DNA from 4 places in the Pseudomonas sp. MT3 genome. Region 3 is predicted to be linked to each of the others. Evidence: riboswitches for the same ligand, from Rfam matches in the RefSeq annotation. Region 3 holds a riboswitch; each other region holds the start of a gene.

Region 1 (6,955 bases), 120 kb from region 3:
CGGTCGGGTTCCGCCGGCCGGCGCCACGTAGGCCTGGGCCGGGGTGACCGCCAGCGCGACCAGGCCCTGGGCGGTGATCCGCTCGATCTCCACCCACAGGGCCGAGAAATGCACGCAATGGTTGATCGCCAGCGCCGCCAGGCCCTGGCTGCGGGCCTTCTCCGCCAGCTTCGGCAGTCCCAGGTCGAAGGCGCACTGGGAAAATCCGCCCTTGGCATCCACGCGCACCAGCGCGGGCGCAGGCTCGGACAACTCCGGCACGGCATCAGGCACCACCTTGCCGGCGCGCACCGTGTGGATGCAGCCCAGCAGGCGCCAGACCCCGTGGGACGTGCAGCCATCGCGTTCGCCGGCCAGCACGGTATCGGTCACCGCCTGTACGTGGGGTTCGCTGAAGCCGTTGTGGCGCAGGATCGCCACCGCCAGTTCACGCAGTTCATCCAGACTCAATCGGATCACGCCGTCCTCCTCGATCCCTGCCAATCGTTTCCGCCCGCTGCGGCAATCCGCCACCGGGTCGGGGCTGAGTCTACAGTGGCCGCTCAGGCCCCATCCCGCTTGCGCGCAATCGGCGACCGTGACGACGATTTCGGCACAGCGGGGTAGCCACGATCCGACCATCCGGTCGTCCGAAGGATTGGCCCCACGTTGCTTGGGCCAATCCGGAGCTTCGGGTAAACTTCCGCATCTTTGCCTTCTCATAACGATCAGCCTGATGCCCACGACGTTTCACGAGATTCCCCGCGCGCGCCCCGCGACGCCCCTGCTCGACCGTGCCAGCACGCCCGTCGAGCTGCGCCGGCTGGGCGAAGCGGAGCTGCTGACCCTCGCTGACGAACTGCGCCAGTACCTGCTGTACAGCGTCGGCCAGACCGGCGGCCATTTCGGCGCAGGCCTTGGCGTGATCGAGCTGACAGTGGCCCTGCACTACGTCTTCGACACCCCGGACGACCGTCTGGTGTGGGACGTCGGCCACCAGGCCTACCCGCACAAGATCCTCACCGGTCGCCGCGAGCGCATGGGCAGCCTGCGCCAGAAGGACGGCCTGGCCGCCTTCCCGCGCCGCTCGGAGAGCGAGTACGACACCTTTGGCGTCGGTCACTCCAGCACCTCCATCAGCGCCGCGCTGGGCATGGCCATTGCCGCGCGCATGCAGGGTTCCAACCGCAAGTCGGTGGCGGTGATCGGCGACGGCGCACTGACCGCCGGCATGGCCTTCGAGGCGCTCAACCACGCGTCGGAGGTCAAGGCCGACATGCTGGTGATCCTCAACGACAACGACATGTCGATCTCCAACAATGTCGGCGGCCTGTCCAACTACCTGGCCAAGATCCTCTCCAGCCGCACCTACAGCAGCATGCGCGAAGGCAGCAAGAAGGTGCTCTCGCGCCTGCCCGGCGCCTGGGAGATCGCCCGCCGCACCGAGGAATACGCCAAGGGCATGCTGGTCCCCGGCACGCTCTTCGAGGAGCTGGGCTGGAACTACATCGGCCCCATCGACGGCCACGACCTGCCGACCCTGATCGCCACCCTGCGCAACATGCGTGACCTCAAGGGCCCGCAGTTCCTCCACGTGGTGACCAAGAAGGGCAAGGGCTTCGGCCCGGCCGAGATCGACCCGATCGGCTACCACGCGATCACCAAGCTGGAAACCGAAGGCGCCGCCCACGCCGCGCCGAAGAAGGCCGGCGGGCCGAAGTACTCCAGCGTGTTCGGCCAGTGGCTGTGCGACATGGCCGCCCAGGACCCGCGCCTGGTCGGCATCACCCCGGCCATGAAGGAAGGCTCCGACCTGGTCGCCTTCGCCGACAGATTCCCGGACCGCTACTTCGATGTCGCCATCGCCGAGCAGCACGCCGTGACCCTCGCGGCCGGCATGGCCTGCGACGGCGCAAAGCCCGTGGTGGCGATCTACTCCACCTTCCTGCAGCGCGGCTACGACCAGCTGATCCACGACGTCGCGGTGCAGAACCTCGACGTGCTGTTCGCCATCGACCGCGCCGGTCTGGTGGGCGAAGACGGCCCGACCCACGCCGGCAGCTTCGACCTCTCCTACCTGCGCTGCATCCCCGGCATGCTGGTGATGACCCCCAGCGACGAGAACGAACTGCGCAAGCTGCTCACCACCGGCCATCACTTCGAAGGCCCGGCGGCGGTGCGCTACCCGCGCGGCACCGGCCCCAACGCTCCCATCGAGGCGGCGCTGGCACCGGTCGAGATCGGCAAGGGCGTGGTGCGCCGTGAAGGCAAGGCCGGCAAGGTTGCCTTCCTGGTGTTCGGCGTGCAACTGGCCGAAGCGCTGAAAGTGGCGGAGCAGTTCGATGCCACGGTCGCCGACATGCGCTTCGTCAAGCCGCTGGACGAGGAACTGGTGCGCCAGCTGGCCGCCAGCCACGAGCTGCTGGTGACCGTCGAGGAGAACTCGGTGATGGGCGGCGCCGGCGCCGCCGTCAGCGAATTCCTCGCCCGCGAGAACCTCCAGCAGCCGATCCTGCACCTGGGCCTGCCGGACTACTACGTCGAGCACGCCAAGCCCGCGCAGATGCTCGCGGAGTGCGGGCTAGACACCGCCGGCATCGAAGCCTCGGTGAAGGCGCGCCTGGAGGCCCTCGGCAAGCGCTGAGACCGATCGGCGCATCCCTCCCCGGGAGTATTGCCAGTGACGGGCGCACCGACTAAGGTGCGCCCGTTTTCGTTCGAGGTAACGGGAAGCAGGTGAAAGACCTGCGCTGCCCCCGCAACGGTAACCGACGCGCCCCTCACGGAGCGCAGCATCGCCATCCGCCACTGCTGAATGCGGGAAGGCGGCGATGTGACGTCGGCAGCCCGGAGACCGCCCTCGACACGCCCCGACAGGTGTTGCGGAGGGCCGCACCGTCAAGTGCGGCCTGCCGCCCTTGCCACGCCCTCCTCGAAAGTCATCCGACCGCTTTTGAGGACGCTCCATGAAACTGCCCCGACTCGCCCTGGCCACCAGCCTGCTGCCCGGCCTGGCCTTCGCCGCCGACGACATCTACCGGCTCTCCGACCAGGTGATCACCTCCGCACGCCAGGCCCAGCCGCGCGCCGAAGCCACTTCGGCCAACAGCGTATTCACCCGTGCCGACATCGAGCGGCTACAAGTGCGCAGCGTGCCCGCCCTGCTCGCCCGCGTGCCTGGCGTGCAGATGGGCAGCTCCGGCGGCGTGGTCTCGTACTCCGTGCGCGGCACCAGCACCGCGCAGACCCTGGTGCTGGTGGACGGCCAGCGCGTCGCCTCCGCCAGCAGCGGCATCGCCCGCCTGGACTACCTGAGCATCGACAGCATCGAGCGCGTCGAGGTGACCCGCGGCCCGCGCTCCGCCCTGTACGGCGCCGACGCCATTGGCGGGGTCATCCAGATCTTCACCCGTCGCGGCGAAGCCGGCCTGCACCCCGAAGTGCGCCTGGCTGCCGGCAGCCACGGCACCTTCGAACGCAGCCTGAGCCTGTCCGGCGGCGACGAGCAGACCCGCTACAACCTCGGCGGCAGCCTCGACGAGAGCCAGGGCTGGGATCGCACCAGCGACAACGTCGGCGCCGACAACGATCACGACGCCCAGCGCAACAAGGCCGTGCACCTGAACCTGGACCACCGTTTCAGCGAGGACTGGAAGGCCGGCCTGAACCTCAACGACCAGCGCGGCAAGAACGAATACGACGACGCCTACAACTTCGAGCCGGGCTCGCCCCGCGACGAATTCCGCGTCAGCAGCTACAGCGCCTACCTCGACGGCCAGATCACGAAGATGTGGAACAGCCGCCTGGAACTGGGCCGCAGCTTCGACCGCAACAAGGCCGTGGGCGCCGCCGACAGCTGGAACAACGGCACGCTGGGAACCACCCGCCACTCGGCGAGCTGGATCAACCGCCTGCGACTGGACGATGCCAATCAGCTGGCGCTGGGCACCGACTGGTACGAAGACAAGGTCGACGGCACCACCGCCTTTGCCGACGACCAGCGCAGCAACCGTGCCTTCTTCGCCCAGCACAGCTTCAAGGGCGACAGCTTCGGCACCGAGCTGGGTATCCGCCACGACAACAACCAGGCCTACGGCAGCCAGAACAGCTGGAACGCCGCCTTCAGCCTGCCGGTGGGCGACAGCCAGACCTGGATCGCCAGCTACGGCGAAGGCTTCCGCGCGCCGACCTTCAGCGACCTCTACTACCCCGGCGCGAGCAACCCGGACCTCAAGGCCGAGACCTCGAAGACCTACGAGCTGCAATGGCGCGGTGACTTCTCGGGCACACACCTGGAAGCCTCGCTGTACCGCACCGAAATCGACGACATGATTGCCTGGGACAGCAACAGCAATCAGCCGGAGAACATCAACAAGGCGCGCATCAATGGCTTCGAGACCAGCGTCGCCCGCGACGTGCTGGGCTGGCAGGCCGCGCTCGGCCTGAGCCTGATCGACCCGCGCGACCGCGACACCGGCCACACCCTGCCATACCGCGCGCGGCGCACCCTGAGCCTGGACCTGGATCGCCAGTTCGGCGCCTTCGGCGTCGGCGGCACCTGGCGTGCGGTCAGCCAACGCTACGACGACGCGGCCAACACCCGCGAACTGTCCGGCTACGGCGTGCTCGACCTGCGCACCAGCTGGCTGGCCAGCGATGAGATTCGCTTCGACCTGAAGCTGGATAACGCCCTGGATCGCAACTACACCCTGGGCGACTACCTGCGCCCGACCAGCCCGATGGACTTCATGGGCGAAGCCCGCCCCTACCGCGAACCGGGGCGCACCGCGCTGCTGGCGGTGACCTGGACGCCGGAGCTGTAAGGGAAGCGGCCTGACGGCCCCTCACCCTGCCCCTGGCTACGCACCCGCTCCGGAGGGAGAGGGACTGTCCTGGCAGGCTCAAGATTCGGCGCCCTCACCCCTTGGGAGAGGGCTGGGGTGAGGCGCACCGGTATCGAACAGAGCCTCCGTAGGAGTGGATTCATCCGCGATGCTCCTGCGTGGCCGACACCAATCGCGGACGAAGTCCGCTCCTACGCCGGGCCTGTGGAATAGTGGGAAGTCGGTTCGCGAGCAAGCTCGCTCCTACAAAAAGCGGCCCGGTGTAGCTCCGATGTCTCAGCGCGTGCTGAACCCTGTAGGAGCGAGCTTGCTCGCGAACCCGCCCAGCAGCGGGCCTAGAGCACTCCCGCCATTCGCCCCAACTGCGCGCAATCCTGCGCATGCCAGTCGGTCAGCTCGGGCCAGGGGTTATCCGGAAGGTTGACCAACGCACTGTGCGCACCCGCCGCGCGGGCGCAATCGAGGTCGAAGCGGTAGTCGCCGACCATCAGCATCCGCTGCGGCGCCACGTCCCAGCGCGCGGCCAGGCGCAGCAGGCCGTCCGGGCTGGGCTTGGGATCGGCCTCGCCACGGCCGAGGATGTCGCCGCTGTGGAAACAATCGCCCACCCCAATGGCGGCCAGGGTGATCAGCGCCAGCTCATGGGCGTTGCGGGTGAGGATGCCCAGGCGGTAGCCGGCCCCGTGCAACGCGCGCACCAGCGCCACCGCACCGGGCGCCGCAATGGAGGCCACCGCCAGTTCGCGCTCATGCTCCAGCAGCCAGGCGTGCTTGGCCGCCGCCTCGTCCTCCGGCAATGCCGCGAGGTGGGAGAGGATGTCGTGTTCCTGGGGAATGCCCAAGGCCCGCTTGATCGCCGGGAAGTCGTGCACCGCCAGGGTCAGGGTACCGTCCATGTCGAACACCCAGTGGCGGATGTCGCCGAGTTTCACGACCAATCCTCGCGATGACGAATCAGGCCTTCCTGGGTGGTGGACGCGACCAGTTGGCCGTCGCGGTTGAAGATGCTGCCGCGCACGAAGCCGCGGCCATTGCCGGCCCAGGGGCTGTCCATCGCATAGAGCAGCCACTCGTCCGCGCGCAGGTCGCGGTGGAACCACACGGAATGGTCGATGGTGGCAACCTGCATGTCCTTCTGCCACACCGAATGCCCGTGAGGCAGTAGCGAGGTGGTGAGGAAGCCGAAATCCGAGGCGTAGGCGAGGATGTACTTGTGCAGCGCCGGGATGTCCGGCAGCTTGCCGTCGGCGCGCAGCCAGAGGTACTTGATCGGCTCGCCGACCTGCGCCTCGTAGGGGTCGTTCTGGGTGACCGGGCGGATCTCGATGGGTTTGGGATACAGCAGTTTGTCGCGGATCAGTTCGGGGAACTGCTCGGCGCTGCGCTGCTTGAGCTCGAGATCCGTGGGCAGGTTCTCCGGGCCAACCACGTCAGGCATCGGGATCTGGTGCTGGAAGCCCTCCTCGTCGGTCTGGAAGGAGGTGCTCAGGGCGAAGATCGGCTGGCCCTTCTGGATCGCGGTGACGCGCCGGGTGCTGAAGGTGCCGCCGTCGCGCACGCGGTCGACCTGGTAGACGACCGGCTTGCTGGCATCCCCCGGGCGCAGGAAGTAGCCGTGCATCGAGTGCACGTGGCGCTCCGGGTCTACGGTCTGGCTGGCCGCCGACAGCGCCTGGCCGAGCACCTGCCCGCCGTACAGCTGGCGGAACCCGAGGTCCTGGCTCATGCCGCGAAACAGGTTTTCCTCGATGGGTTCCAGGCTCAACAGAGCGACCAGGTTGTCCAGGATCAGGGTCATGCGCTTTCCTCGAAAGACTCTACAGCTCGAATGGGTGACGACGCGGCGCCGGGTAGGCGGGGAGACTGGTCAGGCGAGTGTCCCATACCGCGCGGCCGATGGTGAAATGATAGAGGCTGACCGGACGGTCCGGTCCCTCGCCGAGCAATTCCTCCACCGCCGGGTCGAAGTAGCAGCCGATACCGGTGCCCGACAGCCCCGCCGCCTCGGCCTCCAGGTACAGCAGTTGGCCGATCTGCCCGCACTCCCAGTACAACCGGGGATAGCTCCAGGCGCCCTCGGCCAGGGCGGCGTCGAGGTCGGCGAGCATGGCGAAGGCGACACAGCCGTCGCT
Region 2 (6,955 bases), on a different contig from region 3:
ATGGTCGAAACAGGGCCACCGCGGCGTCCGGAGCGGACGGCAGGTAGAAGTGGATGTAGGACGCGGTAAGCCGGCCACGACGGAACACCGCCTCGGCCACCGGTTTGTCGTTCGGACAGACGCCACGGGCCAGCGGTGGTTCCGGGCTGTCCAGCAGCGAATGGTGGAAGGTGTGGCCGCGCAGCGTGCCTTCGGGCAACACCACGGCCTGCAGCGCCAGTGCCGCCAGGCGCTTCTGCAGGCGTGCCTCGCCGGGCAGCAGGCCGAGCAGTTCGGCGCGTACGCCATCCACGTCGGCCAGCGCGTCGAGCAGATAGAGCATGCCTCCGCACTCGGCGAGGATAGGCTTTCCCGCGTCATGGTGAGCACGGATCGCCTGGGACATGGAGAGGTTTTCCGCCAGAGCGCGCAGGTGCAATTCCGGGTAGCCGCCGGGCAGGTAGAGGCTGTCCACCGCAGGCAGCGCCTTGTCGCACAATGGCGAGAAGAACACCAGCTCGGCCCCCAGTGCGCGCAGCAGATCGAGGTTCGCCTGGTAGAGGAAGGCGAAGGCGTTGTCCCGCGCCACGCCGATCCGCACGCCGTCGAGACGACCGAGCGCGGCGCGCGGCCCGGCTGCCGCGAAGCGCACCGGCACCGGCAGCTCGGTACTGGCGCTGGCGGCCAGGGCATCGGCGGCGGCGTCCAGGCGGGCGTCGAGGTCGGCCAGTTCGTCGGCCTGCACCAGGCCCAGGTGACGGCTGGGCAGTTCCACCTCGGTGTCGCGCGGCAGCGCGCCATACCAGCGGATCCATTCCGGCAGGCTGTCGCGCACCAGGTCGCGGTGGCGCTGGCTGCCGATGCGGTTGGCGAGTACGCCGGAGAACGGCAGGTCGCTCTGGTAGGTAGCCATGCCGACCGCCAGCGCGCCGAAGGTCTGGGCCATCGACTGGCCGTTGATCACCGCCATCACCGGCACGCCGAAGCGGCGGGCGAGATCGGCCGCCGAGGGCGAACCGTCGAACAGTCCCATCACGCCTTCGATCAGGATCAGGTCGGCCTCCTCGGCGGCTTCCCAGAGCAGGCGGCGGCTCTCGGCCTCGCCAACCATCCACAGGTCCAGCTGGTACACCGGCGCGCCGCTGGCTCGGGCCAGGATCATCGGGTCGAGGAAGTCCGGGCCGCACTTGAACACCCGCACCTGGCGTCCGAGGCGCGTGTGCAGGCGTGCCAAGGCGGCGGTCACGGTGGTCTTGCCCTGGCCGGAGGCCGGGGCGGCGATCAGGAGTGCGGGGCACTGACGGGAGTCGGACATCAGGTGCGTTCCGGCACGACGGCAGCCATCAGAACTCCACCCCTTTCTGCGCCTTGATGCCCGCCTTGAAGGCGTGCTTCACCAGGCCCATCTCGGTCACGGTGTCGGCCGTCTCGACCATCGCCGGCAGCACGCCGCGCCCGGTGGCGACCACATGCTGCATCGGTGGACGGGCGGCGATGTCGGCGAGCACGCTGTCCAGCGCCAGGTAACCATGCTTGAGGGCGATGTTCACCTCGTCCAGCACCACCAGGCCGATCTGCGGATCGCCCAGCAACTGGCGGGCGACGTCCCAGGCCTCGCGGGCCTTGGCGATGTCGCGCTGGCGGTCCTGGGTCTCCCAGGTGAAGCCCTCGCCCATCACGTGGTAGCTGACCTCTTCGGGGAAACGCCGGAAGAAGGTCTCCTCGCCGGTGGTGGCGGCGCCCTTGATGAACTGCACCACGCCCACCTTCATGCCGTGGCCCAAGGCGCGGGCGACCATGCCGAAGGCCGAGCTGCTCTTGCCCTTGCCGTTGCCGCTGTGGACCAGGAACACACCACGCTCGCCCTGGGCCTGGGCGATCTTCTCGTCGACCACGGTTTTCTTGCGCTGCATGCGCGAACGGTGGCGTTCGTCCTTTTCCGGGGATTCGCTCATCGGTCTCTCTCCTCTCAAAGGGCCTGGTAGCGCACGCCGAAGAGTACGGCGCGGCCGGGCTGCTCATAGCCCAGGGTGGTCTGGTAATCGGCGTCGAACAGGTTGCTCAGGCGCGCCTGCAGACGCCACTCCGGGTTCAGTCGATACTCGCCGCGCAGGTCCAGGGTAGCGAAGCCGCCCAGGCGATTGCGGTTGGCCAGGTCATCGTAGCGGTGGCCTTCGGCGTGCAGGCTGGCGCCCAGGCTCAGCGCGTCGAAGCGCCGGTCGAGGTCCAGGTTGAACAACTGCCGGGCGCGGCGCGGCAGGTCGTTGCCACGGTTGCCGCTGGCGCGGCTTTCCGGGTCGAGCAGGCTGGCGTTGGCGTTCCACACCCAGTCCCGCCACTGGCTGCCCAGCTGCAGTTCGACACCGCGGATGCGCGCCTGGTCGATATTGTCCGGCGCACGCAATGCCGAGTCGTAAGCGATCAGGTCGTCGATCGCCGTGCGGTACAGGTTCACCGCCCAGTGGCCCCAGCCGTGGCGACCGTCCACGCCGACTTCGACGCTGCGCGAGGTTTCCGCATCCAGGTCGGGGTTGCCGTAGCCAGGGTAATAGAGTTCGTTGAAGGTCGGCGCCTTGAACGCCGTACCGTAGCTGGCGAAGGCCCGTACGGCGTCGGTCAGCGCGTAGCCCCAGGCGAGGTTGCCGGTGTTGCGGCTGCCGAACTGCTGGTTGTCGTCGTGGCGCAGGCTCAGTTGCCAGTCATGCCGCCCCGCGCTGCCCAGGTACTGGGCGAAGGTGCCGCGGTTGTCGCGGGAGGTCAGTGCATAGTCTGTGGAACTGCTTAGTTCATCCTGCTGCCAGTCGTAGCCCAGGGTCAGGGTGTGGCCGGGCGCGAGGTCCAGGTCGTTCTGCCAGGACGCGGTGTCGCGACGGCTGTCGAAGCGCGAGTAGAAGGCACCGTCCTGGTAGGCATCGGACTTGTCCTCGCTGCGCCCGGCGGACAGGCTCACCCGCCAGGGCTCCAGCGGCGCGAAGCGCACGCGGCCGCCGATCACCCGCTGCACGCCATCGTTGTAGGCATCGAAGCCCTGGGTGCGGCGGCTGTTCACCGTGTCGAAGTCGTTGTGCGAATCGGTTTGCAGCAGGCTGCCGTCCAGCTCCAGACCGTTGTCGAAACGGTAGCCGGCACGCAGCGAACCGGACAGGTTGCGGTAGCCGTCGCGGTCCGGCTCATGGCCGCTGGCACCGTTGGCCTTGGCGTCGATGCCGGCGGTATCCAGGCTCGATACGCCGAGGGCGAACCAGCCGCGACCGTTGCCGGCCGAGGCTCCGGCGCTGCCTTCGTAGGTGCTCTGGCTACCCGCCCCGGCGTAGGCCCAGGGCTTGAAGCCCGGCTCCAGTGCCTGTCGGGTGAATATCTGGATCACCCCGCCGATGGCCTCGGAACCGTACAGACTGGAACGCGGCCCGCGCACCACTTCGATGCGCTCGATCAGCGCCACCGGCAAGTCCTGCAAGGACGCACCGCCGGACGAAACCGAGCCGGCCTTGATGCCGTCGATCAGCACCAGCACATGGTCGGATTCGCTGCCGCGCAGGTAGAGGCTGGTGGCCTTGCCGGGGCCGCCGTTGCTGGCCAGGGAAATCCCCGGCAGCCGCCGCAGCAGGTCGGGCACCGATTGCGCCTGGCTGCGCTCGATGTCGGCGCGGTCCAGCACGCTGACCGAAGCGAGCGTCTGCTCGGCGCGGCGCTCGGTGCGCGTGGCGGTCACCAGTTGATCGTCGAGCACCAGCGGCGCTTCGTCCGCCGCCAGGCCGATGCAGGAGAAGCCGCCCAGCGCCAGGGCTGTCGGCCAATAGAGGAAATGCTTCACGTGAACTCACTCCGCCGCTCTCACCCGCGCGGCTCTGACCGAAAAAGGCAGGCGGAGGACGGTAGCGCCCCGGCGGTCGATCAGCCGGAACGCTCGACAGCGCCCACCGCGATGCCATGACATGCAGCAGGCCGGTCTCCGGGCTTGCGAGTGGGCCGTGACAGGCTCCTGAAACCGCGCCTTCCCATGCCGATGGCACAGTGGCGGAATGCGGTTCGATGCTCGCTTACCGTTGCGGGGGCAGCGCCGGACTGGTCGGACCGCGAGGTCGGACTTCACCGGCTTCCCTGTTTCACCCCCGACTTGCACCGGGGGCACCTGAAGCAGGCGCGCAGCTTAGTGGCTGTCGCCAGCCACGGTCAATTGCGGCGGCCTGTCGCTCCCAGGGTGACGAAGCGCACCGGTGCGTCGGCCGCAGCCTCCCGGCACCAGCGCAACCAGATCGAGCGCAATTGGCCGACGGCGGCCCGTGCCCGGCGGCGCTGGCCTTCCTCCAGCCAGCGATTGCCCTGCAACGCAGCCGACAGCGCCTCCTCGACTCCATCCAGCGCATGCTCCCGGTCGTTACGCGGCCCGCCGTCGAGCAGCAACTGCCGCAACCGCGCCAGATAAGAGTCCCGCGCGCGCCGCAGCGGCCCCCGCGCCGTGCCCAGGCTGTCGCGCAGGAACAGCAGTTCGTCCGCCAACGCCAGGCCGAACAGCCCTCCCCGCCATTGGGCGCGGCGTTCCCGCGGCAGGCCGTCCTGGTATTGCACCAGGCGCAGCAGGCGGTCGGCGCTGCGCCCGTCGAACCAGGCCTCCAGCCTGGGCAGCGGGCCACGGGTCAGCCGTGCCAGGTCGGCCAGCAGTGCGCCGAGCACTCGCCGGTAGTGGCGGCGCCCCGGCCGCAGCTCCACCAGGTTGAACACCAGCACCGCGAACCCCACGCCCAGCACCGTCGCCAACGCCGAATTGAGGAAGTGGTCGAGGTCGTAGACCATCTGGTTGCTCGGCCCCACGTTCTTCACGAAGAAGATGCAGAAGGCCGATGCCATTGCGGCGATGGCCGGCCGCGTCGTGCACAGCGCCGCGATGAACAGCGGTATGCCGAGTACGCTGTAGAGCGCCGTGAATCCTTCGCATCGCGGCAGGATCACCAGCACGGCAACCGCCGCCACGGGAATCGAGAGGAGGATGCCGCGCAGGAAGTTCAGGCCCGCGCCGGCTGGCTCGTCACGGCTGGCGAACAGGCTCAGCACCACACCGGTGATGGAAACCGCGCCCAGGCCGCTGGGCCAGGCACTGACCACCCAGAACCCCGCCACGCAGAGAAATGCCAGGGCGCTGCGCAGGCCGAACAGCAGCCCGCGCTCGACGTCCCGGTGCCAGACGATCAGCGCCGGCGCCTCGCGTGTCGCTTCACCGTAAAGCAGTGCTTCCAGGCTGCGCCGGGATTGCCGGCCCCGATCCAGCACCGCCAGCAGAGATTCCAGGTAATCGCGCTCCTGTGCACCTGCGGCGTTCTCCAGCGCACCGAGCAGATGCTCCCGGCAGGCGGTGAAGTCGGGCTGTTGCGCATTCTCCAGGCACTCGCGCACCAGCTCGCGCCAGGGGCGCACGGCCAGCTCGACGGCGGCGTCGAGCAACCGTCCTTCCCGCGCAACCCGGCGCGCGGCGCGCAGCAGGCCGAGCAGGGCGGCATTGAGCCCACGCAACGCAGGCACTCGCCGACGCCCCGTCGGACCTTCGAACCACGCCTGCTCCTGCCGCCCATCCAGCTCCAGAATGCTGCCCAGGGTAGCGATCAGCGCCGCGTGTTCATCGGTGCCCAGCATTTCCGCGGACGCCGCCTTCAGCGTCGACGACCAGACCTTGCGCGCCTGCTCGAGCAACTGCTGCTCCGTGCTGCGCGGCCACAGCAGCACGCTGACCAGGGAAGCACAGGCAATGCCCAGGCCGATCTCCGAACAGCGGGCCACGGCCTGGTCGAAGACCGTCAGCGGCGCGGCCGAGGCTGGCAGGGCAACGATCGCGGCGGTATAGCCGGCCAGCACGAAGCCGTAGGACGAGAAATTGCGCAGCATCGACGCCCCGGCGGTGCAGAACGCCAGCCATAGCGCCATCGCCAGCAGGAACGGCAAGGGCGCCTGCCCCAGCCAGGCGACCAGGGCCACCGACATGGCCGCCCCCGTCAGCGTGCCAAGCAGGCGGAACACGCTCTTGGCCAGCACCATGCCGCTCAACGGCTGGCTGACCACGAACACCGTGACCAGCGCCCATTGCGGCTGCTGCAACTGGAAGACGAACGCCAGGTAGAGAGCGATCCCGCCCGCCAGCACCGCCTTGATGGCGAACTGCAGATCGACCACCCGGGGGCGTAAGATGGCCTGGGCGAATGCAGACAACGAAGGAGGCAGAGCAGGCATGGCGAGACCACCGGCAGGAAACCGACCGGGCGAATTTTAGTTAGCTTGCTAACAAAGTCCAGAAATATCCCGTTACGAGAACCAGACCCACCCGACGAATGGCTCCATCGAAGAACTTCGCTAGACTCCCTGCATGATCGCGCCCGCTCAAGCCGGCCAGCTCCGGCTGGACTCATCCGCCACCCAGACACTGCTGCACGTCAGCGGCGACTGGACGCTCGCCCATTTCACCAGCCTGCAGCAACAGATGCGCGGGCTGGCTGAGCAGCGACAGAACATCGCCACCCTCGACTTCAGCGAACTCGGCGCCCTCGACACCGCCGGCGCCGCGCTGCTCGCCGAAGTCATCGGCGGCGCGCGGATGAGCCAGCTCGAGCAGATCGCCCGCAACCTGCCGCCCGAGCGCCAGGCGCTGCTGCGCACCGTGGGCGGCGCCATCACCCAGTGCCGGCTCGATGAAAAGGCACCGCCACCGGGCAACGCGCTGGTCGACATACTCGAACGCATCGGCATCGCCACCATCACCTTCTGGGATCACCTGGTCGGCGTTCTCGGCTTCATCGGCCTGACCCTGCAGACGCTGATGCGCAGCCTGCTGCGCCCTCGCCGCTGGCGCATCACCTCGCTGGCCGCGCACATGGAACAGACCGCCCTGGACGCCGTGCCCATCGTCGCCCTGCTGACCTTCATGGTCGGCGCGGTGGTGGCCTTCCTCGGCGCCACGGTGCTGCAGAAGTTCGGCGCGGCGATCTACACC
Region 3 (6,955 bases):
CTGCGGGTTGGCGCGCCAGAGGTCGTGGTTGTCCAGCGAGCAGATGGCTTGCAGCACCGGCACGTCGCGGCGGAACGGTCGCTCCTGTGGGGCTTCCGGGTTGGACTGGGCGAAGCCGGTGGTGTTGATGATCAGCTCGGCGTCGGCGCTATCGAGCAGATTTTCCACGGCATCGAGGCAAGCGGCTTCCTTGAGGCTGGCGACGGCGATGGGCAACGGGTTGATGCTCTGGGCCTGCAGGCGTTCGCAGAAGGTGTCGATGAAACCGGTGTTCGCCGCTTGCAGGTGGGTGCGATAGAACAGCAGCGTGGCGACCGGGTACTCAGGGTTCCAGTCGACCTGCCAGCGGGTGAGGTCGCAGCTGCCGACTTGCGGGTGATAGACCACCACTCGGGGCAGCGTCCGTGGTTCGCTCCAGGTGTAGTCGCGTTGCAGGTGGCGGCTGGCCAGGCAGGCGAAGAACTGCCGGGCGTTGTCCATGCCGCCCTGGCGCAGGTACTGCCAGAGGCGTTCGGCATCCTCAGGTGGGACGTTGCACAGGGCGCCGAGTTCGGGGTCGGGCTTGTCGTCGCCGGGCACGGCGATCAGCGTGGCGCCGCGCTCGGCCAGCGCCGCCAGTTGCTCCATGCCGTAGCGCCAGTAGCCGACGCCGCCGTGCACCGAGATCAGGATGACCCTGGCGTACTGCAGTACCTCGTCGACGTAGAAGTCCACCGAGGCGTGGTTCTGCAGCTGCATGGGGTTGGCCAGGCGCAGGCTCGGGTAGTCCTCCGGCAGCTCACGGGCGGCCTCGGCGAGCAGCGCCAGGTGCGAATCGCCGCTGCAGAGGATCACCAGCTCGGCGGGCGTCTGGGCCAGGTGGGCGATGCCGTCGTCGGGGACGAAGCCGCCGGGTTGGGTGCGCAGCAGATGCATGAGGCTTGCTCGGTGTAGGGCTTCATGTAGGAGCGAGGGGGCGCCTAGCTCTTGCTCGCGAACCAGACCCCGCTGTGAGGCCGTTCGCGAGCAAGCTCGCTCCTACGATAAGCAGTGTTATGCCAGGGCGGTACGCAGCTCGTTGCTGATGGCGGCCTGGTCCAGTTCCTGGCCGATCACGACCAGGCGGGTGCTGCGGGTTTCGTCACTGCGCCAGGCGCGGTCGAAGTGCTTGTCGAAGCGCTTGCCGACGCCCTGCACCAACAGGCGCATGGGCTTGCCGGGGATGGCGACGAAGCCCTTGATGCGCAGCACGGCGTGGCGCTCGACCAGCGCGTTCAGCACATCGAGCAGGGCGCGCTCTTCCACTTCCGGCAGGTCGACGTGGAAGGAGTCGAACTCGTCGTGGTGGTGATCTTCATGGCCTTCGTGCTCTTCATTGGAGTGGACGTGGTGAGTCGGGCGGCTGTCGATGTGCAGCTCGGCCTCGGCGTTCAGCCCCAGCAGCACCGAGAGCGGCAGCTGGCCGGAGTTGGCTTCGACGATCTTCACTGCCGGCGGCAGCTCCTCGGCAACTTCGGCGCGCACGCGGGCCAGCGCCTCGGCGTCCAGCAGGTCGGCCTTGTTCAAGACCACCAGGTCGGCGCTGGCTAGCTGGTCCTCGAAGAGTTCGTGCAGCGGCGATTCGTGGTCCAGGTTCGGGTCCTGCTTGCGCTGCTCGTCCACCTGCTCGGGATGGGCGGCGAAGGTGCCGGCAGCCACGGCCGGGCTGTCGACCACGGTGATCACCGCGTCCACGGTGCAGGCGTTGCGGATTTCCGGCCACTGGAAGGCCTGCACCAGCGGCTTGGGCAGGGCCAGGCCCGAGGTCTCGATGAGGATCTGGTCGAGGTCGCCACGGCGCGCCACCAGCTCGCGCATCACCGGGAAGAACTCTTCCTGCACGGTGCAGCACAGGCAGCCGTTGGCCAGCTCGAAGACGCGGCCGACCGCCTCTTCTTCGCTGCAACCGATGGAGCACTGCTTGAGGATTTCGCCGTCGATGCCCAGCTCGCCGAACTCGTTGACGATCACCGCGATGCGGCGGCCGGAGGCAGTATCGAGCATGTGGCGGAGCAGGGTGGTCTTGCCGGCACCGAGGAAGCCGGTGACGATGGTGACGGGGAGTTTGGCCAGGGTTTTCATGCGCGCCTCGCAAGTGGACATTGGAGGGCGGATGAAGGGCGCGCGCGCGGGTTCGCCGCGCAACGAAGGTCGCCACCGGATCACCCCGCCCGGTTGTCTGTTGATAACGAACCGGTTCCGGATCTCGCGAGCTAGAGCCAGGCAAGGCGGAGGATCGTCGGGGACGCGGAGTTGACTGTAGTCAATGAGCAGTCCACGACGATCCGCCAACGCAGCATGGCCGACGCGCAGCAGATCGAAAACCAGTCACGAGGCAGGTCTCCTGGCTCACAGCCCTTGATCGTCTCTTCGCCTTCCCGCCCGAATCGGCAGTGGCGCGTGAAGAGACAGGCTGTTCACAGTTGCGGGGGCAGCCGTGGCGCATCCGAAGATTTCCACGTTCCCTCTTAGCTCCGGCCAGTGCCGGAGAACCTCGAAGGGAGGAAGGCTACGCAGCGTGGCCGGGGCGGTCAATCGCCGGGGATCGGGCGACGCGCAGTTGACGCTGCGGGACTGCCGTGGTCAGCTAGCGCGGTTTCAGGTGTCTCGCGCCGACGCGCGCGAGGTGAAACGGGAAGCCGGTGCGTCCGCAAGGACCAGTCCGGCGCTGCCCCCGCAACGGTAAGCGCATCGAGGGTCGTCAGTAGCCACTGTGCCAAGGCATGGGAAGGCTGGCCCATCCGGCGAGAGTCTCTCGCTGGCGTCGCAAGCCCGGAGACCGGCCTGGAATCCTCACATTTTGGCAAACCCGCGGTGGGCGGGCGCAGGCCGTGGCGCGACCGATCCGGCGCGTTCGAATGCGTTCAACCTCTGCGTTCTCACTCTTTTCAGAGGGAACGTTCATGTCCAGCAGCATCCTGACGCAACAGGCGTCGAGTACTTCCATCCCCCTTTCCAAGCGCATCAGCCTGGCCGTTGGCGCCAGCCTGCTCGGTGCGCTGCTGGTGTATTTCGCCGGTTTCTCTCATCTGGAAGCAGTGCACAACGCTGCCCACGATACCCGCCATAGTGCGGGCTTCCCCTGCCACTGACGCACGCTGCCTGCGCGTAAGCGCAGCGTATTCGAGGCACTCGCGATCGCTGGTTCGCCGCGCTCGAGGTCTCGTTTCGTCCGGAGAACTGCAATGATCAAACGTATCGCCCAGACCGCCGGATTCGCCGGTCTGATCGCCGCGCTGGTGCTGACCGTGGTCCAGCTGCTGTGGGTATCCCCGCTGATCCTCAAGGCGGAAACCTATGAGAAATCCGAGCCGACCGCCGCACTGGTCGAAGAACATGCCCATGAGCACGCCGACGGCGCAGTTGCGGGTCATCACCATGACGAGGAAGCCTGGGAGCCGGAAGACGGCTGGCAGCGCATCCTCTCCACCACCGGCGGCAATCTGGTGGTCGCGGTGGGTTTCGCGCTGATGCTCGCGGGCCTGTTCACCCTGCGTGAGCCGGGCAAGACCTCCGAAGGCCTGCTCTGGGGCCTGGCCGGTTTTGCCGTGTTCACCCTGGCGCCGTCCCTCGGCCTGCCGCCGGAAGTCCCCGGCACCGCCGCCGCGGATCTGAGCCTGCGGCAGACCTGGTGGATCGGCACTGCCGCCGCCACCGCCGCCGGTCTCGCGCTGCTGGTGTTCGGCCGCCACTGGGCGCTGCGCATCGTCGGCCTTGCGTTGCTGGTGGTGCCGCACGTGATCGGCGCGCCGCAGCCGGAAGTGCATTCCAGCCTCGCGCCGGAAAGCCTGGCTCACGAGTTCATCGTCGCCTCGCTGGTCACCAACGCGGTGTTCTGGGCGGCCCTGGGTCTGGTGGCCGCCTGGCTGTTCCGCCGTTTCGCCCCCTCGGCCTGATTCGCCGCTATGCTCGACCCCGCAGCCGGCCCAGCCGCCTGCGGGGTTTTTATTTACAGGTGTCACTTCCAGGAGAATGCCGATGACGCTGGTTGCCGGCCTCGGTTGCCGCCGGGGCTGCCCGCTCGATGAACTGCGTGCCTTGCTGCGGGATACGCTGGCCGAGGCCGGGCTCGACGAGTCCCATCTCACCGCCCTGGCCAGCGCCACGCTGAAAGCCGACGAAGAGGGGCTGACCGCCCTGGCTGCTGCCCTCGACTTGCCGCTGGCGCTGTTCACACCGCAACAATTGGCGGCCTGCGAGAGGAACCTGGGCGAGCCTTCTGAAACTGTGCGTGCGGCCACCGGCAGCGCGAGCGTGGCCGAAGCGGCGGCATTGCTGCAGGCCGAGGCGCAAGGTGGTGCGCCGGCACGCCTGCTGGTGGGCAAGCGCCGCAGCGAGCAAGCCACCTGCGCGCTGGCTTTCATCCCCGTCGAATCCGAACGGGAGCAGCCATGACGGTCTATTTCATCGGTGCCGGTCCTGGCGATCCCGAGCTCATCACGGTCAAGGGCCAGCGGCTGATCCGCACCTGCCCGGTGATCCTTTACGCAGGTTCCCTGGTGCCGCCGGTCGTGCTGGAAGGGCACAGCGCCGAGCGCGTGGTGAATACCGCCGAACTGAACCTGGAGGAGATCGTCGAGCTGCTGACGCAGGCCCACGCGGAGGGCAAGGACGTCGCGCGGGTGCACTCCGGCGATCCCTCGCTGTACGGCGCCATCGGCGAGCAGATCCGTCACCTGCGCGAGCGCGGCATTCCCTACGAGATCATTCCCGGCGTCACTGCCACCTCGGCCTGCGCGGCGATCCTCGGTTGCGAGCTGACCCTGCCGGAGATATCCCAGACGTTGATCCTCACCCGCTACGCCAGCAGGACGCGTATGCCCGAGGGCGAGTCGCTGGCCGAGCTGGCGCAACACCAAGCGACCCTGGCCATTCACCTGGGCATCGGTCAACTGGCGAACATCGTCGCCGAACTGCTGCCGCACTACGGTGCGGATTGTCCCGTCGCGGTGATCCATCGCGCCAGTTGGCCGGATCAGGACCAGGTCACCGGCACCCTCGGCGATATCCTGCCCAAGGCGCAGGCCAAGGGTTTCCGCCGTACGGCTTTGATTCTGGTCGGGAAGGTGCTGGGGGCGGAGGGGTTTGCCGATTCGTCGCTGTACAGCACGGGGCATACGCATCTGTATCGCGGGGGCACCTTGTAGGAGCGAGCTTGCTCGCGAACGGAACTCACCCGATACACCGTACCGAAGCGGTTCGCGAGCAAGCTTGCTTCTACGAAAAGCTGTTCAGGCTCGCCACTTATCGGCGCGCGGCAGCATCCCGCGCCGCAGGTACCAGCGCACGCCCCAATGCACGCCGAGCGCTGCGCACACTGTGAGCAGGATCACCAGGCTTTCCGCATCCACGGCTACTTCCCTCGTCCGAACGCTTCCTGACAGGGTATGTCCGCGACAAACCGTCGCACAGATACAGATCGTTTCCGAATGTACGGATCAGTCCTACAGCGAGTGAATGATCCGCCCGAGGGTTTCCATCGCCTGCTCGCTGGTGGCCGTCCACGGGTGGCCGTAGTTGAGTCGCAGGCAGTGGCCGAAGCGCCTGGTCGCCGAGAAGATCGGCCCTGGCGCCAGGCTGATGCCCTGAGCCAGGGCGAGCTGGAACAGCTTGAGCGCGTCGATGTGCTCGGGTAGCTCCAGCCACAGGAAGTAGCCGCCGCTGGGCCGGGTGACGCGGGTGGCGGCGGGGAAGTGGCGGGCCACGGCGGCGAGCATCGCGTGCTGCTGGCTTTCCAGCGCGTGGCGCAGCTTGCGCAGGTGGCGGTCGTAGCCGCCATGCTGCAGGTAGTCGGCGATGGCCGCCTGGGCCGGCACCGAGGCCGACAGACTGGTCATCAGCTTGAGCCGCTCGATCTGCTCGGCGTAGCGCCCGCCGGAGACCCAGCCGACCCGGTAGCCCGGCGCCAGGCTCTTGGAGAAGGAGCTGCAGTGCATCACCAGCCCGTCGCTGTCGAAGGCCTTCACCGGCTTGGGCGCCTGGGCGGCGAAGTACAGTTCGGCGTAGACGTCGTCCTCGATCAGCGGCACCTGGTGCTTCGTCAGCAGCGCGGCGAGGGCGCGTTTCTTGTCCTCGGCCATGCTTGCGCCCAGCGGGTTCTGGAAGTTGCTCATGAACCAGCAGGCCTTGATCGGCAGACGCGCCAGGCTATCGGCGAGCACATCCAGGTCGATGCCCTCGCGCGGGTGCACGGGGATTTCCACCGCCTTGAGTTTCAGGCGTTCGAGCACCTGCAGGCTGGCGTAGAAGGCCGGCGCCTCGATGGCCACCAGGTCGCCCGGCTGGGTGACCACCTGCAGGCACAGGTTCAGCGCTTCCAGCGCGCCGTTGGTGACCACCAGTTCCTCCACCGGCAGCGGCATGCCGCCGACCATGTAGCGCAGGGCGATCTGCCGGCGCAGCGAGTGGCTGCCGGGGGCCAGGTCGGACACTGTGGCGCGTGGGTCCATGTCGCGTACGGCGTGGGCCATGGAGCGCGCCAGGCGCGGCAGGGGGAACAGCTCCGGCGCCGGGAAGGCCGAGCCGAAGGGCACGGTGTCCGGGTCCTTGATCGAGCTGAGCACCGAGAACACCAGTTCGCTGACGTCCACCTCGGTGGTCTGCGCGTCGTGGCGGGCGATTTCCGGTTCGGCCAGGGCGCGTTGCACGTGCTCGCGGACGAAGTAGCCCGAGCGCGCGCGGGCGACGATCAGCCCGCGATCCTCCAGCAGGTAATAGGCCTGGAACACGGTGGACGCGCTGACCCCATAGGTGCGGCTGGCGTGCCGCACCGAGGGGACCTTCTGCCCGGGAGCGAGCACGCCGCTGCGGATCAGGCCGGCGATCTCGTCGGCGAATTTCTCGTAGCGCTTCATCTTGTCCTGCACGGCGGCCGGAGGGGTGGAAGAATCCGCCCACTCTAGGCGCTGCGCCGAGGTCACGCCAAGCTCCCGAGCCA
Region 4 (6,955 bases), on a different contig from region 3:
ATCACCCCAACGCGCAACTTGCCCATGACAGTCTCCGCATGATCGATGGGCGCTTTCTAACACGGGCTCCGGCGCTTGGGTAGGAACAGTGGCTGGCGAACAGACGAGCCGGCGTTCAGTACCTGCCCAGCTCCTGCGCCAGCTCGCGGGCAGCCTGCCCGCTGTGCACGCCGGGGAACAGGTGGGTGAAAGGCAAGGCCACGAAGCGCCCCTCGCGCACGGCGCGCAGGCGCGAGAGCACCGGGTCGGCGCGCAACGTTCGGATCTTCTGCCCGGCCGTGGACCACAGTGCATCGGCCAGCAGGATCACGTCCGGATCGCGCGCCAGCAGCTGTTCGCTGTTGGCGGTGAAGCCACCCAGGTCGACATCCTCGAACAGGTTGTGCGCGCCGGCAGCGTGCAGCAACTGAGTGACCACGCCGCGCCGCCCCTGGCTCTCCAGGCCGTTGCTGGCGCTATCGAGGTAGAAGACGTCCAGCAGTTGGCGGCCGGTCGAAAGCCGGCGCGCTTCGGCCAGCTCGGCGCGCTGCCGGCGGATCAGATCCTGCGCCCGCTCCTGCTCGCCAAGCAGATCGCCCAGAGTCTTCAGGTCCGTCTCGACACCAGCGAACAGATCGTCCTGCCAAACTCCGCAACCGGCATCCAGCAGGTAGCTGGCGACGCCGTGGCCGGCCAGTTCCTCGCGAGACAGGTTGCCCAGCCGGAAGGCGGAGGCGAACCCAGCCACCACCAGGTCCGGCTGCTGCGCGTAGACCGCTTCCGCCGACGGATACTGGCGCGACAGCAGCGGCACGCCGCGATAGCTTCCTTTGGTCAGGTCGAGATCGTCATCGATGTAGGCCACGCCGATCAGCCGCTCCCTGGCGCCCAGCGCCAGCAGCAGGTCGGCGGCGTGCTGGTTGAGGGCGAGGATGCGTTGCGGCGGGTGGTCGATTCGCCAGGTTTGGGCGCAGTTGCGGTAGTCCTGGGCGGAAGCAGTTACCGCCCCCAGAATCAACGCCAAACCAAGCGCCAGGCTTGACCTGTAGGAGCGAGCTTGCTCGCGAACAGCGCCAGCTCTGAAACATCGCGGACGAAGTCCGCTACTACGCTCCTGGGAAGTCCGTGCCGGGATTCGCCCCTCACCCCGACCCCCTCCCTCAGGGAGAAGGAGCAGCCTATGCCGGCTGAAAGCTCGGCCTTCCCCTGCACCGAACGGTCCCATCTCCCTCCGGGCAGGGGTTAGGGTGAGGAGCCGTTGAAGGAGGACGACGAACCCAACTCCCTGCATCCAGCGGTTCGCGAGCAAGCTCGCTCCTACGAAGCGCGAGTGCGTCATAGTTCATCCACCCGCAGCTCCGCCACCGGCACGCCGTCACGCAGATGCTCCGCCACCACCCGGCACACCTGCTCGTCACTGCGCAGGCCATACCAGACACGTTCGGGATACACCGTCAGCAGCGGCCCGCGATTGCACGGGAACTGGCAGCCGGTGCGGGTCAGCAGGGCGCCCTCGGCGTTCTCGTAGAGGTCGAGGCGGATCAACTCGCGGCGCAGGGTCTTCCACAACGGCAGCGCGCCGCGCCGCACGCAGCGCGGCCCGGTGCAGAGGAACAGGTGACGGCGATGCGGCGGCGGCGCGGACCAGTCCGGTTGCGACGGCACCTCGCCGACGCCCTGGCAGTCCAGCTGTTGCGCCGGATCGTCAATCGCCGTCAGCACCGCCGCCACATCCAGCCCGCGCCGACCGAGCGCCGAAGCGGTGACCTTCGGCAACGGCGCCTGCGGATGCTCCCCGCACAGCGCAGCCAGTTCCGCGCGCAGCCACTCGAGATAGGCGCCGTCGGCGGTCGGTTCGAGGTCCACCAGCAGCAGTTCGATACTCTCGGCCAACAGCTCGCGCACCCGCCCCCAGAGCGAATCGAAACCCTCACCGGTGTCGATGCATTCGACGCCGGCGAGGCGCGCCGATACCTCGCGCAGTAGGCGCTCGCCCTGGGCTCCGGCCAGCGGGCCGACCAGCAGGATGGCCTTCATCAGAAGCTGAAGGTGTAGCGCAGCTCGGCGGTGCGCGGCCGGCCGAGGTTGTCCACCTGGCGGATACCGTTGCTGCTGCGGCCGGTGGCGTAGTCGCGGTCCAGCAGGTTCTCCAGCAGCAGGCTCAGGCGATGCGCGCGGGCGCCGTCGAGGTAGCGGTAGGCATCGCCATCGAGCACGCTGTAGTGGCCGTAGTCGTCGTCCTGGGCGCTGACGATGGAGCCGACGTAGCGCGCGGCAAGACCGGCGCCCCAGAGGCTGTCGTCATAGCCCAGGCGCAGGCGGGCAAAGAAGTGCGGGATGTTGTTCACCGTCACGCCGTCGTGGCTGTCCACCCGATTGCGCGTGGCGTCGGCGGAGAGCTGCCAGTGCCGGCCGAACTGCCACTGGCCGTTGGCTTCCACGCCACGCACGGTGATCTCGCCATTGCCGTTCACCCATTGATCGCCGGCGAGGGTGATGAGGTCGGTGATCTCGCGACGGAACAGGGTGACGCTGCCGCTCCACGGCTGGTCGAACAGCTCGCCGGTGTAGTCCAGGCCCAGTTCGGCGTTGCGGCTGCGCTCGGGCTTGAGGTCGCGGTTGCCGACTTCGTCGCCCGGTTCGTTGACGAACAGTTGCTCGGCGGTGGGCAACTTGAAGGCGGTGCCCAACTGGCCGCGCAGCTTGAGCTGCTGCGTGAGGTCGTAGAGCGAGGTCAGCATCCACACGGTGGCGCCCTCACCGCCCGAGATTTCCTCGCGGCGCACGCCCAGGCTCGGGTGCCAGTCGGGCAGCGCCTCGATGTTCGGTCGCAGCTGGGCGTAGAGCGCATGGGATTCGGCCTTGTCGTTGTCGATGATCAGCACATCGTCCTGGCCCTTGTACCACTGGTTGTCGTTGCCGAAGACCAGCTCGTGGCCACCGCCGAAGCGTGCCTTGCCTTCAAGCTGCGTGCCCCAGTCGGTGAAGCCCCAGTAGTCGTTGTGATTGAGCACCTGGGTACCGCCGCCCTGCAGGTTGTAGACGCGGTCGTAGCGGGTGTCCCAATCGTTGAGGTGGGTCTTGGCGAACCAGCTGAAATCGTCGCCGACGCTCTGCTGGAAGGTCGCCGTGGCGATCTGCTGCACGCGGTTGTTGCTGGTGTGGTGGTTGGAGGTCGGCCGGGCGAAGTCCAGTTCGGCATCGGCGTACTGGTAGAACAGCTCCAGCCGCGAGGCCTCACCGATGGCCTGGATGGCCTTGGCGCCGAACACGTTGACGTCGTACGAGCGACGCTTGTCGCTGACCGTACTGGTCATGTCCTGGTCGCGGTACGGCTGGTAGCCGTCGGAGCGGTTGTGGCTGACATAGGCCATCAGGCCGAGGTCGCCCAGGCCGTTGTGCACGATCTTCTCGGCGCGGGCATCACCGCTGCGGCCCTTGAAGGTGTCCAGGCCGAGGTTCACCTCGCCGGATGCCTCGCGACTGCGCGCGCTGCGGGTGACGATGTTGATCACCCCGGACACCGCCTGGGTGCCGAACAGCAGGCCCTGGCCGCCCTTGAGCACTTCGATGCGCTCCACCGCGGTGGTCGGCAGGGTGTCGAGGTAGATGCCGCCGTAGAGGCGGTTGTTCAGGCGCACGCCGTCCAGCAGGATCAGCGTGTCGTCGTTGCGTCCGCCGAGCAGCGAGTAGGTGCCGTAGTCGAACGGGCCGTTCTTCGGCGCGACGAACAGGCCGGGCACGTACATCTGCAGCACGCGGGTGATGTCGGCGCTGGGGCCGGCGCGTTCGATCTGCTGGCGGTCGATGACCTCCAGCTTGCTGCCGTAGCGGGCCATGTCCGCCACGGTGGTGGACTCCACCGAAGGCGCGTTGACGATTTCATCGGCCAGGTCCAGCGGCGCCGCCGACAGGTGCGGGCCGAGGACGCAGAGGGAGAAAACGGGAGTCCAGCGCAGGGCACGCCGGTTCGGATAGATAGGAAGTTGCAAGGTGATCGCCTCGAAATCGGGATTTCGCAGGCGGCGCAGCGACACCCGGAACGAGCGCGCCCCGGGAACCGGCTCACGCCCGCCCACCGCGGGTTTGCCAAACAGGTTCCAGGCCGGTCTCCGGGCTTGCGAGGATCATGAAACATCCGCCTTCCCATGCCTGAACACAGTGGCCTAGTGGATGCTCCGCTCGCTTACCGTTGCGGGGGCAGCGCCGGACTGATCGCACGAGGGCGACGCACCGGCTTCCCGTTTCACCCCACGCACGGCGGCGGGGGGCACCTGAAACGGGGCGAATCTGAACATTCGGCGGACGAAAGCGTCAAGCGCGGGGGTTGGACAGGATGTTGCGGGAGCGGCGCAAAAGCGCAGGATCAGTGCCAGGGATCGTAGGTACCGAAACTCCAGATGTGCCCTTCCGGACCACGGCAGGTGAAACCCTGGCCGCCGTAGTCCTCGTCCTTGATGTCGATGACGATCTGCGCACCACCGTCCACTACCGCGCGATACAGCGCCTCGGCATCCCTCACCACCACATAGATGCTCTGGGTGCAGCCGCCAATCTCGTCGGGCTGGCGCATCAGCCGGCCGTACTCATTGTCGTGCAGCGACCCGAGCATCACCAGCCCACTGCCATCGGCCAGCGCCAACTGCGCGTGGGCGATGCCGCCGTGGTCATCGGCGACCACCAGCTGCCGCTGGAAACCGAAGGTGGCGCACAGCCAGTCGATGGCCTGCGGCGCATCGCGGTAGCGCAGGCAGGGAATGACGCTGGGGCGGGCGATGGGAGCGGGCGTGGGCATGGCGATCTCCGGCGAAAAGGGCGCGAGGTTCTGAGCATAGTCGCCCGCTTTGCGCTGCTCAGCGCTGCCCGGAGACCAACCGCAACACGGGGAGCCACACCGAAGCGCAAGTTCCTGCAAGACCGCTCCAGGGACCAGCAGTAGTTTGGACAGAACGATCCCAAGGAGAAAACCACCGTGACCCAACGCCAACCGATCAACCTGCAGGACAAGCTCGGCCGCATCACTGAGACCTGGCAGCCGCGAGTGATCGCCGAGATGAACGACTACCAGTTCAAGGTGGTGAAGCTGCACGGCGATTTCGTCTGGCACAGCCACGCCGACACCGACGAGACCTTCATCGTGCTCGACGGCGAGCTGCGCATCGACTTCCGCGACGGCCCGCTGACCCTGCGAGCCGGCGAACTCTACGTGGTGCCTCGCGGCGTCGAGCACAAGCCCTATGCCGAACACGAGGTGCAGGTGATGCTGATCGAACCGCGCGGCGTGCTGAACACCGGCGACCAGGGCGGCGAACGCACGGCGGAGAATGATCGCTGGATCTGACCGTCGATCACCTGCCCTGACGACCGCCGATCAGCGGCCGCTCCCGCTTCGCTGGCTGCTGCTATGCCTGTCGGAAGAACGCCGCTCCCAGCCGGAGACTGTCACGCCTGGGATACACAGGCGCGGCTCTGGCGGCGTCGCCGGTTCGGGTCCGCGTCCAGCGAAGCCCGGAGCCGGGCCGGAGGTGCGACATGCTTTATCTGGTGAACTGGACCATCCCCATCGAGAACCGCGACAGGATCATCCAGCGCTTCCTCAAGACCGGCGGCCAGCCGCCGCCCGGCGTGAAGCTGGTCGGTCGCTGGCACGCCATGGGCCACATGCTCGGCTTCGGCCTGGCGGAAGCCGAGAACCCCCTCGACGTGCAACGCTGGATGCTGCAGTGGACCGACCTGATGCACCTGCAGGTGCACCCGGCGATGACCGACGCGGAATATGCACCGCTGCTCGCGCAGATGCTGCAGCAGGCGGCGGACACGCCATCGGTCAGTCCCTGAGCGCGACCTAGCCCGGCTTGGCGCCGAAGCGCTTGCGGTAGTCGCTCGGCGCCATGCCGGTGATCTTGCGGAAGGTGCTGCGGAACGAGCCTGGATCGAGGTAGCCAACGGTGTAGGCGATGTGGTCCACCGTACCGTTGGTGAACTCCAGCAGCTCGCGCGCCTTGCCCACCCGCAGGTGCTGGCAGTACTCGGTAGGCTTGAGTCCGGTAGCGGCGCGGAAACGGCGCAGGAAGGTGCGCTCCTCCAGCCCTGCCTGGGCGGCCATGACGGCGAGGCTGACGTCCACCGCGCCATTGCCCTGCAACCAGTGCTGCACCTTGAGGATCGCGGCGTCGCCATGCCCCAGCAGCGGCGCGAAGTTGCTGCCGCATTGCTGGGCGCTGTCGCTATGTTCCACCACCAGGAAGCGTGCGGTGCGGTTGGCGATGCTCGGGCCGAGCAGGCGGTCGACGATGCGCAGGCCGAGGTCCGACCAGGCCATCAGCCCGGCGGAGGTGATCAGGTCGCCATCATCGACGATCGGCTTGTGCGCCTCCAGGCGCACCCTGGGAAAACGCCGGGCGAAGGCCTCGGCCCCGCTCCAGTGGGCGGTGGCGGAACGCCCATCGAGCAGGCCCGCCTCGGCCACCAGCAGCCCGCCGATGCACACCGAACCGACGATGGCGCCCTGCGCATGGCGCGCGGCCAGCCATTCGGTGAGATGGCGCAAGGGCTCAGCATCCGGCAGGCCGAACAGCGCCGGAGGGACGAGCACGGCGACCAGCCGGCTGTCCACGTCCGGGCGCGTGTCGAAGATACGCCGGGGCTCGCCGCCGTCCTCGCCGGACCAGTGGCTGACGCGCAGCGCCGGCAACTGCTGCGCGGCTTCTTCGCCAGCGATCCGCTCGGCCACCGCGAACAGGTCGGTCAACCCATGCAGCGCCGCCGCCTGCACACCGGGGTAGAGCAGCAACCCGATCTCGACGACGCTCCGTTGCACAACCATTGTCAGTTTTCCCCCGGTTATTGTCGTTCCGCCTGATCCCCCCGCAGCGCGCGGCGAACCATACTGGTTCCACTTCCTCACCACTCAACGTTCAAGAAGGACTTCGGAAATGGCCAAGCAAGCGCTCATCCTAGTGGATATCCAGAACGA

Evidence for each region. Region 3 has a riboswitch for cobalamin ahead of cobW (cobalamin biosynthesis protein CobW). Riboswitches for the same ligand answer to the same signal wherever they lie in the genome.
Region 1: it holds a riboswitch for cobalamin, as region 3 does, so the genes downstream of both, ACYCAX_RS15570 (TonB-dependent receptor domain-containing protein) here and cobW (cobalamin biosynthesis protein CobW) in region 3, are expected to answer to the same signal.
Region 2: it holds a riboswitch for cobalamin, as region 3 does, so the genes downstream of both, btuB (TonB-dependent vitamin B12 receptor) here and cobW (cobalamin biosynthesis protein CobW) in region 3, are expected to answer to the same signal.
Region 4: it holds a riboswitch for cobalamin, as region 3 does, so the genes downstream of both, ACYCAX_RS18035 (TonB-dependent receptor plug domain-containing protein) here and cobW (cobalamin biosynthesis protein CobW) in region 3, are expected to answer to the same signal.

The regions. Positions count from the first base shown of each region.
Region 1 is NZ_JBTVPY010000013.1:159,553-166,507, reverse strand. It holds gene ACYCAX_RS15580 (Ldh family oxidoreductase) at 1-459, opposite strand, end outside; gene dxs (1-deoxy-D-xylulose-5-phosphate synthase) at 716-2,623, shown strand; cobalamin riboswitch at 2,665-2,839, shown strand; gene ACYCAX_RS15570 (TonB-dependent receptor domain-containing protein) at 2,946-4,802, shown strand; gene ACYCAX_RS15565 (HAD family hydrolase) at 5,159-5,755, opposite strand; gene tesB (acyl-CoA thioesterase II) at 5,752-6,621, opposite strand; gene ACYCAX_RS15555 (nitroreductase family protein) at 6,641-6,955, opposite strand, start outside.
Region 2 is NZ_JBTVPY010000010.1:55,499-62,453, forward strand. It holds gene ACYCAX_RS12200 (cobyrinate a,c-diamide synthase) at 1-1,294, opposite strand, end outside; gene cobO (cob(I)yrinic acid a,c-diamide adenosyltransferase) at 1,323-1,934, opposite strand; gene btuB (TonB-dependent vitamin B12 receptor) at 1,949-3,793, opposite strand; cobalamin riboswitch at 3,906-4,130, opposite strand; gene ACYCAX_RS12215 (FUSC family protein) at 4,153-6,198, opposite strand; gene ACYCAX_RS12220 (ABC transporter permease) at 6,332-6,955, shown strand, end outside.
Region 3 is NZ_JBTVPY010000013.1:38,781-45,735, forward strand. It holds gene cobN (cobaltochelatase subunit CobN) at 1-915, opposite strand, end outside; gene cobW (cobalamin biosynthesis protein CobW) at 1,033-2,100, opposite strand; cobalamin riboswitch at 2,336-2,530, opposite strand; cobalamin riboswitch at 2,602-2,820, shown strand; gene ACYCAX_RS14955 (CbtB domain-containing protein) at 2,922-3,110, shown strand; gene ACYCAX_RS14960 (CbtA family protein) at 3,204-3,914, shown strand; gene ACYCAX_RS14965 (cobalamin biosynthesis protein) at 3,997-4,413, shown strand; gene cobM (precorrin-4 C(11)-methyltransferase) at 4,410-5,165, shown strand; gene mapR (GntR family transcriptional regulator MpaR) at 5,463-6,872, opposite strand.
Region 4 is NZ_JBTVPY010000017.1:58,023-64,977, forward strand. It holds gene ddlA (D-alanine--D-alanine ligase) at 1-26, opposite strand, end outside; gene ACYCAX_RS18025 (ABC transporter substrate-binding protein) at 116-1,003, opposite strand; gene ACYCAX_RS18030 ((2Fe-2S) ferredoxin domain-containing protein) at 1,315-2,016, opposite strand; gene ACYCAX_RS18035 (TonB-dependent receptor plug domain-containing protein) at 2,016-3,971, opposite strand; cobalamin riboswitch at 4,066-4,272, opposite strand; gene ACYCAX_RS18040 (VOC family protein) at 4,346-4,774, opposite strand; gene ACYCAX_RS18045 (cupin domain-containing protein) at 4,952-5,320, shown strand; gene ACYCAX_RS18050 (DUF3303 domain-containing protein) at 5,512-5,817, shown strand; gene ACYCAX_RS18055 (GlxA family transcriptional regulator) at 5,825-6,805, opposite strand; gene ACYCAX_RS18060 (cysteine hydrolase family protein) at 6,915-6,955, shown strand, end outside.